2 regions of the Pseudarthrobacter sp. DSP2-3-2b1 genome follow, and region 1 is predicted to be linked to the other one. Evidence: riboswitches for the same ligand, from Rfam matches in the RefSeq annotation. Region 1 holds a riboswitch; the other holds the start of a gene.
What was found. Region 1 has a riboswitch for cyclic di-AMP ahead of ACP7AX_RS16970 (hypothetical protein). Riboswitches for the same ligand answer to the same signal wherever they lie in the genome.
Positions count from the first base shown of each region.

Region 2: another riboswitch for cyclic di-AMP. It lies ahead of ACP7AX_RS02295 (peptidoglycan DD-metalloendopeptidase family protein); the one in region 1 lies ahead of ACP7AX_RS16970 (hypothetical protein).

Region 1 covers NZ_JAFCTI010000016.1:5,144-12,263, forward strand. Annotated here, with positions in the region: gene ACP7AX_RS16945 (phosphatase PAP2 family protein) at 1-498, shown strand, start outside; gene upp (uracil phosphoribosyltransferase) at 511-1,146, shown strand; gene ACP7AX_RS16955 (glyoxalase superfamily protein) at 1,199-1,588, shown strand; gene ACP7AX_RS16960 (HAD-IA family hydrolase) at 1,639-2,319, shown strand; gene ACP7AX_RS16965 (YdeI/OmpD-associated family protein) at 2,300-2,743, opposite strand; gene ACP7AX_RS16970 (hypothetical protein) at 2,930-3,700, opposite strand; cyclic di-AMP (ydaO/yuaA leader) riboswitch at 3,706-3,856, opposite strand; gene ACP7AX_RS16975 (HAMP domain-containing sensor histidine kinase) at 3,984-5,483, opposite strand; gene ACP7AX_RS16980 (response regulator transcription factor) at 5,491-6,231, opposite strand; gene ACP7AX_RS16985 (winged helix-turn-helix domain-containing protein) at 6,911-7,120, shown strand, end outside.
Region 2 covers NZ_JAFCTI010000001.1:531,176-538,295, reverse strand. Annotated here, with positions in the region: gene ACP7AX_RS02315 (DUF3027 domain-containing protein) at 1-196, shown strand, start outside; gene ACP7AX_RS02310 (MFS transporter) at 242-1,579, shown strand; gene serC (phosphoserine transaminase) at 1,588-2,718, opposite strand; gene ACP7AX_RS02300 (iron dependent repressor, metal binding and dimerization domain protein) at 3,004-3,699, shown strand; cyclic di-AMP (ydaO/yuaA leader) riboswitch at 3,878-4,088, shown strand; gene ACP7AX_RS02295 (peptidoglycan DD-metalloendopeptidase family protein) at 4,092-4,916, shown strand; cyclic di-AMP (ydaO/yuaA leader) riboswitch at 5,061-5,226, shown strand; gene ACP7AX_RS02290 (C40 family peptidase) at 5,288-5,977, shown strand; gene ACP7AX_RS02285 (NlpC/P60 family protein) at 6,160-6,930, shown strand.

The sequences.
Region 1 (7,120 bases):
ACCACGGCCACCACCTTCGGCAAACGCCTGGTGGGCAGGACCCGCCCGGACCACGCCGAAGCGGTCCCGCCTTACGAAACCTCGCCATCATTTCCCAGCGGCCACACACTCAACACCACGGTGGTGATAGGTGTGCTCATCTACATCATGTGCCTTCAGTTCGAAATGCTCTGGGCCCGCATCACAGCCATCACCGCAGGCGCAATCTTCATCATCGCCATGGGTCTGAGCCGGGTGTTCCTGGGCCACCACTGGCTGACTGACGTGATGGCCGGCTGGTTCCTTGGCCTTGCCTGGGTGGGCATGGTGATCCTGGCGCACCGGCTCTTCCATCTGACGCGCAAGCATGAGCATGCCGGGCCGGCTCCCACGTTCGAACACCCGGTCCTGCGGGACGACCACACCGAAGATGGTGCGCGTGTTCAGGGCTCAACAGGGGGCTCAACTGAACGCGGTGCAGGCGGTGGATCCTCGGGCGGTGGCTCTGCGCCCGGGTGATAGTTTTGACCCATGCGCACTCTCGTTGTGGACCACCCGCTGGTCGCCCATAAGCTCACCGTCCTGAGGGACAAGAACACCCCGTCACCGGTCTTCCGGCAGCTGACGGAAGAGCTGGTGACCCTCCTGGCTTACGAGGCCACCCGCGAGGTCCGCACCCAGCCGGTCACCATCGAGACTCCGGTCAGCACCACGGTGGGAACCGCCTTCACCAAGCCCACTCCGCTGGTGGTTCCCATTCTCCGCGCCGGCCTGGGCATGCTCGAAGGCATGACCAAGCTCGTCCCCACCGCCGAAGTGGGTTTCCTGGGCATGGCCCGGGATGAAGAGACCCTGGACATCATCACCTACGCCGAGCGACTCCCCGAGGACCTCACCGACCGGCAGATTTTCGTGCTGGATCCCATGCTGGCCACCGGCGGCACTCTGCGCGAAGCCATCAAGTTCCTGTTCAAGCGTGGCGCTTCGGATGTGACCTGCATTTGCCTCCTGGCCGCACCGGAGGGTCTGGCCAAGCTGGAGGAAGAACTGGCCGACGCCAACGTAACCATCGTCCTGGCGTCCATCGACGAGAAGCTCAACGAGAAGTCGTACATCGTCCCCGGGCTCGGCGACGCAGGCGACCGCCTCTATGGCATCGCAGGCTGACAGAGGGCAGCCGGCCCTACCGGATTCCCAGCCCCGCCGCTACCCTGTGCGGATGGACTGGAAACTTGAACTCGTTTTTGTGCCCGTATCCGACGTCGACCGCGCCAAGGACTTCTACGTCAACAAAGTAGGTTTCAACGCGGACTTCGACGAACGGCCCACTGACGGAATCCGCTTCGTCCAACTCACCCCGACTGGCTCCGCCTGCTCCATCAGCATCGGCGAGGGGCTCACGGATGCCCCGCCGGGCAGTGCGCCGAACCTGCAGCTCGTGGTCACTGACATCCAGGCGGCCCACGACCACCTGAAAAACAACGGCGTGGATGTCAGCGATATTGACGTGCAGGACTGGGGTCACTTCGTCTATTTTGCGGATCCGGACGGCAACAAATGGGCCGTGCAGTACATCCCCGGGCGCGACATCCCCGGACCCGGAACATAGCGCGCCGGGTAAAGCCGTATGGCGAATCCGCGCAAGGCAAAATGGGGAGCATGACCCTCCCCGCTCCTTCTGCAGCACGCACGCTCACCTGCCGTGCCGTCCTCTTTGACATGGACGGAACCCTGGTGGACTCCACGGCTGTGGTGGAGGAGGTATGGGGTGAGTTCGCGGCCCGGTACAGCCTGGACATTGCCGAAATCCTGCGGACCTCCCATGGTGTCCAGGCCGTCGATACGGTGCGGCGGTTCGCTCCGGCGGGGTCGGATGTCCTGGCGCTCACCGAGGAACTTAGTGCCATGGAACGGGTGCGGACTGCCGGCATCATCGCCCTGCCCGGGGCCGCCCGGCTGCTCGCAAGCTTGCCCGCCGACGCCGTGGCGCTGGTGACGTCCGCCGACCGGATTCTGGCGGATATCAGGATGGACGCCGCCGGACTCGCAATGCCAGGCACGTCCGTGACGGCTGACGTTGTGACCTTCGGCAAGCCGCACCCTGAGGGCTACCTGACGGCGGCACGCCTGTTGGGCGTGGAGCCCGGGGACGCCGTGGTGTTTGAAGATGCGCCGGCAGGAATTGCTGCCGGGGTGGCCGCCGGCATCCGGACCATCGCAGTGGGAGCCAACACTGGAGCGCTGCCGCCCGGCGTCCTGCATATCCCGGACTACTCAGCAGTTACCGCTTCTGTGGCTGCAGATGCGCAGGGACTAAGGACTATTTCTTTCCAGCTTTGAGATCGGCAACTACCTTCGCGATCCGCCGTGCCCGGGTCTCCGGTGTCTTGGCGTCCGCGAGGGGTTCCACATAACGCCGCTGACCGCTGTAGCTGAGCGTGGCATAGAACGCCTGCGCGTCAGGTTCGGCAGCCAAGGCCGCGGCAAGGTCGTCCGGAACCTCGACTATGCGGGGCTGCGTGTCCAGCTCGACGTGCACCTCCACGGTGTCACCGGCTGAAACGCCGGTGAACTCGCGGTTGTGCTCGCTGACAGCGATCAGGTTCTGCCCGCCCATCACGGCGATGCTGCTGCGGTAGCTTTTGCCGTTGATGGTCACCACCACCGGAGGTCGCTTGCCCGCTCCGAGTCCGGCAACCACCTCCGGCGGAACCTCTATGCCGGTCTTGTTGCCGCTGCCGAGAATGGTGGTGGTGAATTCCATGGCCCCAGTATGCCCCGGCGGGCGCGGCGCCAACAGATGCTGGGCCAGCTGGTACTACAGCTGGCGGGACCAGTAGCGTCCGGTACGGGCTGCGCCAGGTCCTTGTTCGGCCGGTATCGGGTGTGCGGCTGTTACCGGCTGTGCGGCTGGTATCAGTTGTGTGCGGCTTAGTACCAGTGGTGCGGCTTAGTACCAGTTGTTGGAGAGGTGGAAGTTCAGCGCGCCGCAGGGCGACTGGTAGCGCTCCTGGATGTAGTTCAGGCCCCAGTTGATCTGCGTGCGGTAATTGGTGCGGTAATCCGCACCGGCGCTCGCCATCTTCTCCGCAGGCAGCGACTGGACGATGCCATACGCGCCGCTGCTGGGGTTGGTGGCCGTGGTGGTCCAATCGGATTCCTTGGTCCAGAGCGTCTTCAGGCACTGCATCTGGTCAGCCGCCCAGCCGTAGGAGGCTAGCTGCCCGGCGGCGTACGCCTGGGCGCCGGCCGGGTCATCAATTGCTACAACGGGAGCGGGCGCCGGGGCAGGCTCAGGTGCCGGGGCGGGCGCAGGAGCAGGGTCAGGCGCAGGAGCCGCGGGTGCCGGCTCGGCAGCCTGAGGCGCGACGCTGATTTCGGCCGGCGCGGCTTCCGGGGAAGGCTTGGCCTGGATCTCGGCCTTTTCGAAGCTCAGGTTGGAATCCGCGTCAGCGGAGGCACCGGAAGCCGGCGCAGTCTCGCTGGCCGTCAGGAAATTGGCGTCCGAGGCATGGCCTGCGGCGCCGACGCCTACAAGGAGGGCGCACGCCGCGGTGAATACGGCTGCGCGGCGGCCAAAGGACGGGAATTTTGCGCGGGGTGACGTGGGGGAGCCGGACTCGGTAGCTCCCGGTGCCGCGCCTGCCTCGGTAACTTCATGGCGGCCGTGCAGTTTCTCTGACCCGTTCTCAGGGCGCGTTTGTACCTTGAATTCAGACATGATGGATCGCCTCTCACACCTACGGAGTTAGCTGTCGGGTTCGGATGAGGGCATCCGGCCACACGGAAAATCACGTGCTGGCTTAACCCCAAGGGCACTCGTGGCCCGGGACCGTGGGTCCCCCGCCTCTGCCTCTGAACGCGGAATCCGGGAAGCGGCAGAGCTTGGCGTCATCCGGATATGCAGCCCGATAGAGCTGCACCTAATCGACGGTACAGGAGCTCAGCGCTTAAGTCACATTTTGGTAACGGAGATCACGACGGCGGTGTGTCGGCTTGCAGGGTCAGTGGGCGAAGGGCAGGCGAAGCTTGAAAACAGTCTTGCCGGGGCCGGAATCTACGGTCACCGTTCCGCCGTGAGCCTCCACGATCGACTGGACGATGGACAAGCCGAGTCCGCTGGTGCCTTCGGAAGCCGCAGATCCGGAGGCCGGTGCCGTGCCCGCCCGGGCAGCGTCTGCGCGGGCAAAGCGCGAAAACGCCTGGTCCACGAAGTCAGCCGGCATGCCGCCGCCGTCGTCCGTTACCGTTACTTCGGCGCTCCCATCAGCTGCGCTGCAGACGCCGGTCACCACCGTGGTGCCGGGAGGCGTGTGCTTGCGGGCGTTGGAGAGCAGGTTCACCAGAACCTGGCGCAACTGCGATGCATCGCCGGTGACAGCGATCGGCTCATCCGGCAGCTCGAGACGCCAGCTGTGACCCGGGGCCATAACTTTTTCGTCACTGACGGTCTCAATTACCAGTTGGGTGAGGTCCACTTCGCCCAGTTTCAGCGGCTGGCCTTCGTCGAGCCGGGCGAGCAGGAGAAGGTCCTCCACCAGGGCCGTCATGCGTTCGGACTGGCTCTGCACGCGGGCCAGCGATTTCCGGCCGTCCGGCGTGAAGTTTTCGGTCATCCGCATTAGCTCTGTGTAACCGCGGATGGCCGTCAGCGGGGTGCGGAGTTCGTGGGACGCGTCGGCCACGAACTGCCGCACTTTGGTTTCGCTCTTCTGCCGCGCCTCCAGGGCATTGGCCACGTTGTCCAGCATGAGGTTGAGCGCGTGCCCGACGCTGCCTACCTCGGTTCCGGGATTAGAGTTCGACGGCGGGACGCGCACCGCGAGTGCCACCTCACCGGCATCCAGGGGGAGCTGCGAGACTCGGGTGGCGACCTCCGAGAGCTGCTCCAGCGGCTTCATAGTGCGCCGGATGAGCACGGTCCCGGCAAGGCCAATCAGCGCCAGGCCGCCGAGGGAAACGAATGTGAACGTCCACACCAGCGAGGCGAGGGTGCTTTCCTTGGCTGCGAGCGGAAGGCCGGTCACCAGGACGTCGCCGTAGCCGGTCGCCACGGCGACAATCCGATAATCCCCGTTGGACAGCGAACGGTCCACGGGATTTCCGTTCTGCGCCAAGGCAAGCAGGGTTTGCTTGTCCTCTGAGCTGAGGGCGGAGCGCGTGGTGTCCGAGTCGAGGTAGCCGCCGCTGTTGATCTGGCCGTTCACGATCCGCGCGTTGAGGGTTCCGACACTTTGGCCACGGGCGTCCAGCGGGTCCCTGCCGTTGAATCCGCCCGCGGGGGGCCGGCCGGGATCGTTGGACCGGGCGGCGGCCTGGGTCAACTGTTCGTCGAGTTGCCGGGTGAGGAAAGAGTCCATCGAGGCGTAGCTGAACAGTCCTACAGAGCCGCAGATGGCTACCAGCAGGGCCATGGCTAGCAATACAAGGCGGGTGCGCAGGTGCCAGGTGGCGGGTTTGAGCCAGCTCCGTGTGGGTGGCGGGGTTGCCCGCGGCGGCGACATGGCGGCGCTACTCCGCAGGCTTGATGACGTAGCCGGCGCCGCGCACGGTGTGGATCATGGGCGGGTGTACCGAGTCGACTTTTTTGCGGAGGTAGGAAATGTAGAGTTCCACGATGTTGGCCTGTCCGCCGAAATCGTAGTTCCAGACGCGGTCCAGGATTTGAGCCTTACTGATCACTCGTTTGGGGTTTTCCATCAGGTAGCGGAGCAGTTCGAACTGGGTGGCAGTGAGCTGGAGGTCGTCGCCGGCGCGGCTCACCTCGCGGGTGTCGATGTTGAGGACAAGATCGCCCACCACGAGCTCGGCGGTGTCCATAGCGGCGACACCGGACCGCTGAACCAGACGGTGCAGCCGCAGCAGGACTTCTTCCATGCTGAATGGCTTGGTGACGTAATCGTCCCCGCCGGCAGCCAGGCCGACGATCCGGTCCTGGACGGCGTCTTTGGCCGTCAGGAAAAGGGCCGGAACCTCGGGTGCGAAGGCCCTGATCCTGCCCAGCAGCTCAACGCCGTCGAACCCTGGCAGCATCACATCCAATACCAGGACGTCCGGGCGGAACTCCTTGGCGAGTTTGACGGCCTCGGGGCCATCGGCGGCCACGGCAACAGACCAGCCCGCCATGCGCAGCCCCATGCTCATGAGCTCGGAGAGGCTGGGTTCGTCGTCAACCACCAGGGCGCGGATGGGGGAGCCGTCCGGGTGGGTGAGCTGCGGGAGGTTGTTGGTCATGGAGTGCGAGGTGGCCATGTGACAACTCTCCGATCCTTCGGTTAGCGCGCGCTATGGGGTTCCTGTGAGCGTGCTGTGAATCCCAGCCTAGCGAGCTGAATTAAGGACGCTTCCCGTTTCCGGTCGTATGTGGGTAACGCCGGGCACGAAGGGGGTGCTCCTCAGCTGCCGGGGTTGGGTGCCCCACCGGGCCAAAGCGCAGATATAGCCTTTGGGGGTGGACAGAAGGCCAAAACGAGAGAGCAATTCCGGGAACTCTTACAGGGATGAATTTTCTCGCCAGAAAGTCGCGTTGGCCCGAAGCATATTCGGGACTAGCCCGCTGAAGCACCGCGTTTGTTGACTGCAACCGCGAATTCATCGCCATTCCAGAATCGTGATCTACGGCACATATAGCCCTTTTGTCTCACAATGCGGAACTAATGGGCCTTTGTTACTTGCAAGTTTTCATTGTTACGTTGCACACTTTCAATTGTGAACAAGAACTCAACAGCACCTGCAGCCGCAGAATATTGGCCCAGCACACCCGCTGCTGCCGACACTCGCTGTTGTCGAATGCACGCCTGACCTTCAGACCCCACGAAGTTCTTAGGCATTCGCCCCCAGCCCAGCGTAGGGCGCCCCTCCCCAGTTTTCATTGCGGGGAAAACCAGCATTCGAGCCGCGATGACGGCCATTCACATTGAGGTAAGCAAACATGACCGTTGCATCCGGATACGTCCACATCTCCGTCCGTAACGCAGGCAAGGCCCCCCAGGCCTCAGGCCTCCGCCAAGGCTTCGGTGCCCGCCCGGCATTCGGCCCCGGCGGCCCCGGCGCCGGCATCCAGGCGCCCGCCTACGCACCCCAGGGCTACAACCCCAACTCCTACGGCCAGCTCCGCGCCGTCCAGCCCGTCGAAGCCGCT
Region 2 (7,120 bases), on a different contig from region 1:
AGCCGCGGACGCCGCGCTCCCGTCAGCTGCGGTGGACGAGGATGAACCGGAAACCGAGGAAGCGCTCAATGCGGCGCAGCCACCGGAAGACGACTCCGACGACGCCGATGGCAACGCCGACGGTGCCGGAGATGAGTACGACGCCGACGACGTCGATGATGCCGGAGACGAACCGCGCGAGGCAAAGACTGACTAAAAGGTTGGATCCTTGCGGGGTGCTTCATGACGTGGGCCGGACCTGATGTCCACCTTCAAATCCCTGCACGTCCTCAATTACCGGATCTGGTTCTTCGGCGCGCTGGTCTCCAACATCGGAACCTGGATGCAGCGGACGGCCCAGGACTGGCTGGTGTTCGATCACCTTACGGACCACGACGCCGGCGCCATGGGCATCACCATGGCGCTCCAGCTCGGTCCCCAGCTCTTCCTGGCGCCGGTAGCCGGACTGGTGGCGGACCGCTACAGCCGCAGGCAACTGCTGGTGATCACACAGTCCACCATGGCGCTGCTCAGCACGGGACTGGGCGTCCTGGTGGTACTGGGCGCAGGTCAGCTCTGGCATGTCTACGGCTTCGCCCTGCTGCTGGGCATGGTCTCCGCGCTCGATGCTCCAGTGCGGCAGACGTTTGTTTCAGAGCTGGTCCGGGATGACTACCTGCCGAACGCCGTGGCACTGAACAGCGCGTCGTTCAACGTGGCCCGCATGATCGGCCCCGCAGTAGCCGGAATGCTGACCGTGGCGGTCGGCCCGGGCTGGGTGTTCCTGATCAATACCGGCACCTTCCTGGCGATGCTCCTGAGCCTGTGGAAGATCCCGACGGCGTCCCTGCGCCAGCTTCCCCGCGCGGCCGCAGGCAAGGGGCGGATCCGCGAGGGCCTGCGCTACGTCCGTTACCGGCCGGACCTGGTGGTGGTGCTGGTTGCAGTGTTCATCGTGGGAACGCTCGGGCTGAACTTCGTACTGTTCATCGCGGCCATGGTTGGTACCGAATTCGGGCTGGACGCTGATGAGTTCGGGCTGATGAACTCCATCATGGCCATCGGCTCCGTGGCCGGAGCCTTGCTCTCCGCAGGCCGCGGAAAACCCCGTCTGCGGATGATCTTCGGCGCGGCAGCCGCCTTCGGCGTGACCTCCGGACTTGCCGCCCTGGCGCCGGACTACTTCTGGTTCGGTGTAGCCCTGGTGCCCGTGGGCCTGTTCGCGATCACCATGATGACCAGTGCCAACGGCTACGTCCAGACCACTACTGATCCAGTCATGCGCGGCCGGGTCATGGCCCTCTACATGGCCATCTTCATGGGCGGCACCCCTATCGGGGCGCCGCTGGTGGGCTGGGTGGCCAACGTGGCAGGGGCCAGATGGGCACTTGCGGTCGCCGCCGCCTCAGGGCTCCTCGCAGCGCTGATCGGGCTCCTATGGATCATCCGGGCCCAGCAGCTGAGGATCACGTTCAACCGGCGGGCCCGCGGGCTGCGCCACTTCCGGGTGATATCCCACCTGGGCGGCGTTTCCCAGCCCGGGGACACAGCAGACGGCGCCGGCCGGGAGCAAAACCCGGACGACGCCGTCGGACGTTGAAGCGTCCGTTACTTGCGGAGTTCGCCCACGACGAAGTCGATGCTGGCCAGCAGAGCGGAGACGTCATCCGGTTCGATGGCCACGAACGTGGCGATCCGGAGCTGGTTGCGGCCCAGCTTGCGGTAGGGCTCGGTGTCCACGACGCCGTTTGCCCGCAGCACCTTGGCGATCGCGGCGGCGTCGATGGAGCCGTCAAAGTCGATGGTGGCGATGACGTTGGAGCGTTCCTCGGCCTTGGCCACAAAGGGTGTGGCGAAGTCTGAAGCCTCGGCCCAGCTGTAGATCCTGCCGGCAGAGTCCGCGGTGCGCGCCGCTGCGAAGTCCAGGCCGCCGTTGCTGTTCAGCCACTTCACCTGGGAGTCGAGAGTCACCAGGGTGGAGAGCGAGGGCGTGTTGTAGGTCTGGTTCAGCCTGGAGTTGTCGATGGCCGTCTGGAGGTCCAGGAAGTCCGGGATCCAGCGGCCGCTGGCCTTGATCCGGGCCGCACGTTCCAGGGCGGCGGGGGAGAACAGCCCAAGCCACAGGCCGCCGTCGGAAGCAAAGTTCTTCTGCGGTGCGAAGTAGTACACATCGGCCTCGGCAACATCAACGTCCAGGCCGCCTGCCGCGGAGGTGGCGTCAACAAGGACCAGCGAACCGGAATCGGCGCCTTCAACGCGCTTGACCGGCGCCGCCACACCCGTGGAGGTCTCGTTCTGCGGCCAGGCGTACACGTCCACTCCGGCTTCAGCCTTTGCCGCCGGGCGGGTGCCGGGCTCCGAGGTGATGATGGACGAGGCGTCAAGGAACGGGGCCTTGTTGGTGGCCGAGGCGAACTTGGAGCCGAACTCCCCAAAGGACAGGTGCTGCGCCTTCGTTTCCACCAGGCCGAAACTTGCGATATCCCAGAACGCCGTTGACCCGCCGACACCCAGCACCACTTCATAGCCCTCAGGGGCGCGGAAGAACTGGCTGAGGCCCTCGCGGACGGACCCCACGAGGTTCTTCACCGGCGCCTGGCGGTGCGAAGTGCCCAGGATGGTCTTTGATGCCGCGGACAGCGCTTCGATCTGCTCAGGCCTGACCTTGGAGGGGCCTGCGCCGAACCGTCCGTCCTTTGGCAGCAGATCGGCAGGAATAGTGATGCTGGTTTCGCTCACAGGGGCTCCAAATTTCGGCGTTTGACATGACTCATGTCCGAAGGACGGTGGGGTGGCCGGCAGTGACTGGACCAAGGGCCTCTTTTATTCTGCCTGAACCGGCTATTTGGCACCGAACCGGCACCGTCATAGTCCAGTCAATGAGACAGAATGCCCGGATGCTGCAGGGGCCGGAATTATCCGGACAAAATCAAAATAGGCTAGGCTTTTCACCGGACCTCGCCGCTGCGCCGGACGCGATACGGTGGGACAACGCAAGGTACTGCGCTCGAGGAGCTGAGCTGTATGACGGATCTGATTGATACCACCGAGATGTATCTTCGGACCATTTTGGAGCTTGAGGAAGAGCACATTGTTGCTCTTCGCGCCCGCATCGCCGAACGGCTGCGGCACTCGGGGCCCACGGTGTCCCAGACGATCGGCCGGATGGAACGTGACGGGCTGGTTGTGGTTTCCGGGGACCGCCACCTGGAGCTGACCGAAACCGGGCGCAAGCGGGCCACCGAAGTCATGCGCAAGCACCGTCTCGCAGAACGCCTCCTGGCGGACGTGATTGGCCTCGACTGGGCCTATGTCCACGACGAAGCGTGCCGGTGGGAACATGTGATGAGCGAGCGGGTTGAACGGCGCATCTACGAACTGCTGAACCATCCCACGGAGTCCCCGTATGGCAACCCCATCCCAGGGCTGGCCGCACTGGGCGGAGCGCCGGCCTCGCTTCTTGACGACGGTGTGATTAATCTCCTGGAGGCCATGCAGGGCTACGGGCCTGATTCCAGCGTCAAAGTCAGCCGCCTGGCGGAGCCCATCCAGGTGGAGCCCGAACTGCTGGTCCAGCTGGATGAAGGCGGGATCCGCCCCGGCGCTTCGGTCACCCTGGAGCGAGTCGGGGAGTACATCTCCGTCCGCGTGCCGGGCATCGAAGGGGCTCTCGAACTCCCTCCTGAAGTGGCGGCGCACGTATTCGTGTCCGTCGGCTGACGGGTCGGTTGTGCCTGCTCGAAGGGACTAGGGGGCTCGGCGCGGCCTTCTTTAGCGCAGTGACAGCGGATCTGCAAAGATAACGGAATTGTTACTGTCCTGCTTAATCATTTATAGTTTTAACAGAACGTCGATACAAAAGCGTTACCTGATCCGGAGCCGAGCTCTGCCAGCGGACCAGGTGCACGAGTCACTAACTGGCAGAGGCGGGGGAACCACAACCGGCAGCCAAGGCTGCCTTGGGGTGTAGTCCGTCAGCAGCAAGCCTCTTCCAATGAAGAATCCTCACGGGATATTTCTGCGCCAAGTGCTTGTCACGGCGGACCGGGTCTTTGATCTCTCTGACCCGAATCCGACAGCTAACTTCGCAGGCTATCCAGAGAGGAACATTTTTGACCACGCAATACTCCAGGGGCCGCCGCCGCGCGGCGGGCCCCGCTTCGGCGCCGCGTGCGGCCGAAGTCACTACCGCCGACAGGCCCCGCGATTCACAGCGCGAAGCACGCCGCCGCCGCGGACCCTTCCGGCAGATCACTGAATTCGCCTCGGCCAGCGGCATCGGCCAAAAAGCCGGCATCGCCCTGGCCGCAACCGGCCTGGTCCTTACCGTGACGGTTCCCGCTACCAGCCCTGTGATGGCCCAGCCGGAGCAGGGGCAGCCGGCCTCGGCTGTTTCCGCCGCCCCGCAGCCCGAAATCTCCGCCGCCGCCGGCGCGCAGATCGATTTCAGCCGCTCTTCGGTCGTCACGAAGGGCGATCCGGACGGCAAGCTCAAGCAGCTGTTGAGCGCGCAGTCAGCCGGATCCATCACCCGTGCAGCCTCCGCGGGAAGTCTCGGCGCGCCTCTGGCGCAACTGGCCACCGCCTCTCCGTTCGGCTTCCGGATCAGCCCCATCACCGGCGGCTCCGGAGACTTCCACCGGGGCCAGGACTTTGCGGCACAGTGCGGGACGTCTGTCCAGGCCGCCGCAAGCGGCACGGTCACCTTCGTTGGCTGGCACCAGTACGGCGGCGGCAACCGCGTCGTGGTGGATCACGGCAATGGCCTTGAAACCACGTACAACCACCTGTCCTCCGCCAGCGTGACCATGGGCCAGACCGTCAGCCGCGGCGATGTCATTGCGCTCAGCGGAACCACCGGCGCCTCCACGGGCTGCCACCTCCACTTCGAGGTCCAGGTCAACGGCGAAGTCGTGGACCCCACAGGGTGGCTTTGAGTCAAATGATGGCCAACTATCAAATCTCGGTGACATGCCGTGACCTGAATGTGACATTGGTCTGGAAGTCCTGTAACGTCTAACTCGCGCCAGCTTTTCCGAAGCTGACGTTCTTGAGTGGATTGCCTAGCTCTGCCACCGCTCAAGGTCCGTTCGCATGAATTCGTCTGGCAGGGGCGGGGGAACCAATTTTGGCCTTTGATTCTGAAGGCCTTGGGGTTAAGTCGCAAAGCTTCCCAGGAAGCCGCGTGGCCGGGTGCACTCCCATCCGAATCCGACAGCTCACCTCGCAGGCATTGGGAGAGGCTACCTTCGTGTCTTCACGCCATAATTCTGCGCGCCACCGTGCGCAAACGGTTCGCACCAACCCCATGGGCTCAGTGTCCAAGGCGGTCAGTGCAAACGCCGGGACCGTAGGTCGCCAGGCTGCAGTCATCGCAGCCGCGTCAGGTCTGATCCTGACCATGGGACTTCCGGCCAACGCTGCGGATTCCACCGCCGGCGTGTCCGCCTCCACCGAGTCAGCCCAGGCCGCCCTGGCCGTCACCGCGGCTCCCACGGCCACCGTTTCCTTCGAACGCCCGGTGGTCACCACCACCGCCGCGCCGAAGATCGAACCGGTCCGTGCGCAGTCGACGGCCACTGAGACCGCCGCGGCTACCGCTACCGAGGGTACTGACGCTACGGAGAAGGCTCCGAGCAAGCTCGCGGACGCCGTCTCCACTGCCTCCGGCTCCGGCCTGGCAGCCATTGCCTACACCGGCATCGGCAGCCCCTACGTCTGGGGCGGCACTTCTCCCAGCGGCTGGGACTGCTCCGGCTTCACCCAGTGGGTCTACGCCCAGGCAGGCATCAGCATTCCCCGCGTCAATGCCTGGACCGCAATGAAGCCGACCTCCACGCCGGTCCCCGGTGACCTGGTCATGCAGAATGGCGGCGCGCACGTTGGTATCTACGTCGGCAACGGCATGATGATCAGCGCGCTCAACCCGGGACAGGGCACGCTGCTCCACTCGGCGGCCTCCACGGGCACCTCCTCCTTCTTCACCATGGGCGGCTAACTAACCACCGCTCCCGGTTCCTGCCGGGCAATAATCCTGCAGCCTCGCGCTGCAGGACCAATGCCGCCTGAACCTTTCGCTAAATCCCCGTTCGGGACGTGCCGACGTACCCCCAAGATGCCGGCGCGTCCAAACCCTGGCCTGCCCACGCGGTCCTGAGGAAATCGAAAGAGAGAAAATTAATGACTACTCGTGCAACAGTTGCACGGCACCGCGCCGAGGTCACCACCAAGACCAACTCGCTGGCTGTCATTGCCAAGGCTGTCGGCGACAACGCCGGCGGCATGGGCCGCCAGGCAGCGGTTATCGCTGCTGCCTCCGGCCTGGTCCTCACCAGCGGTATCGCGGCAAACGCCGCCGACACCAGCGTCCAGCGTGAAGTGTCCCCGGTCTCGAACCTTGAGCTTGAGGTCTCCGCCCCGGCAGTAATCTCCGCTGAATCCACCATTGCGATCTCCTACGAGAAGCCTGCTGTCACCACGTCACCGGCTCCCGTTGTTGAGGCACCTGAGCCCGAGGTTGAGGTGCAGGAAGCAGCAGCTCCCGCCGCTGCTCCGGCCCGCGCCGCTGCTGTCAAGGTGACCACCGCCGCGGCTCCGGCCGCACCGGCACCGGTTGCTGCCAGCGGCAAGGGAGCAGCAATCCTCTCCGCTGCCTACGCACAGCTCGGTGTTATGCAGGACTGCACCATGCTGGTGACCAACTCCCTGGCTGCCGTTGGCATCAACTTCCACGACTGGCCCGCGGGCTACCTGGGCCTGGGCCGCACCGTGAGTGCCGCCGAAGCTCAGCCGGGCGACCTGATCTACTACGCCGACGGCGGCGCGGGCGTTGCCCACATCGCTGTGTACGCCGGCAACGGCCAGGCAGTGCACGGCGGCTACAACGGCAACCAGACCGTTGTATTCAGCGCCAACGTTGGCTCGGGACCGGTTTTCATCCGCGTTTCCTAGCAGCTGCTTCAGCTTCAAGGACCCCCGCCACCCGGCGGGGGTCCTTTGCTGTCCCGGGCCGCCTCACGGGGGACCGGCAGGGGGGGGCGGCACTGGGGGGAGCGACCTTGGGGGACCGGCAGTGGGGGAGCGGCCCCGCCACGGGGAGGAACCAGTGCCCGACACGACGGTGTTCCCGTGCCGGCGATTA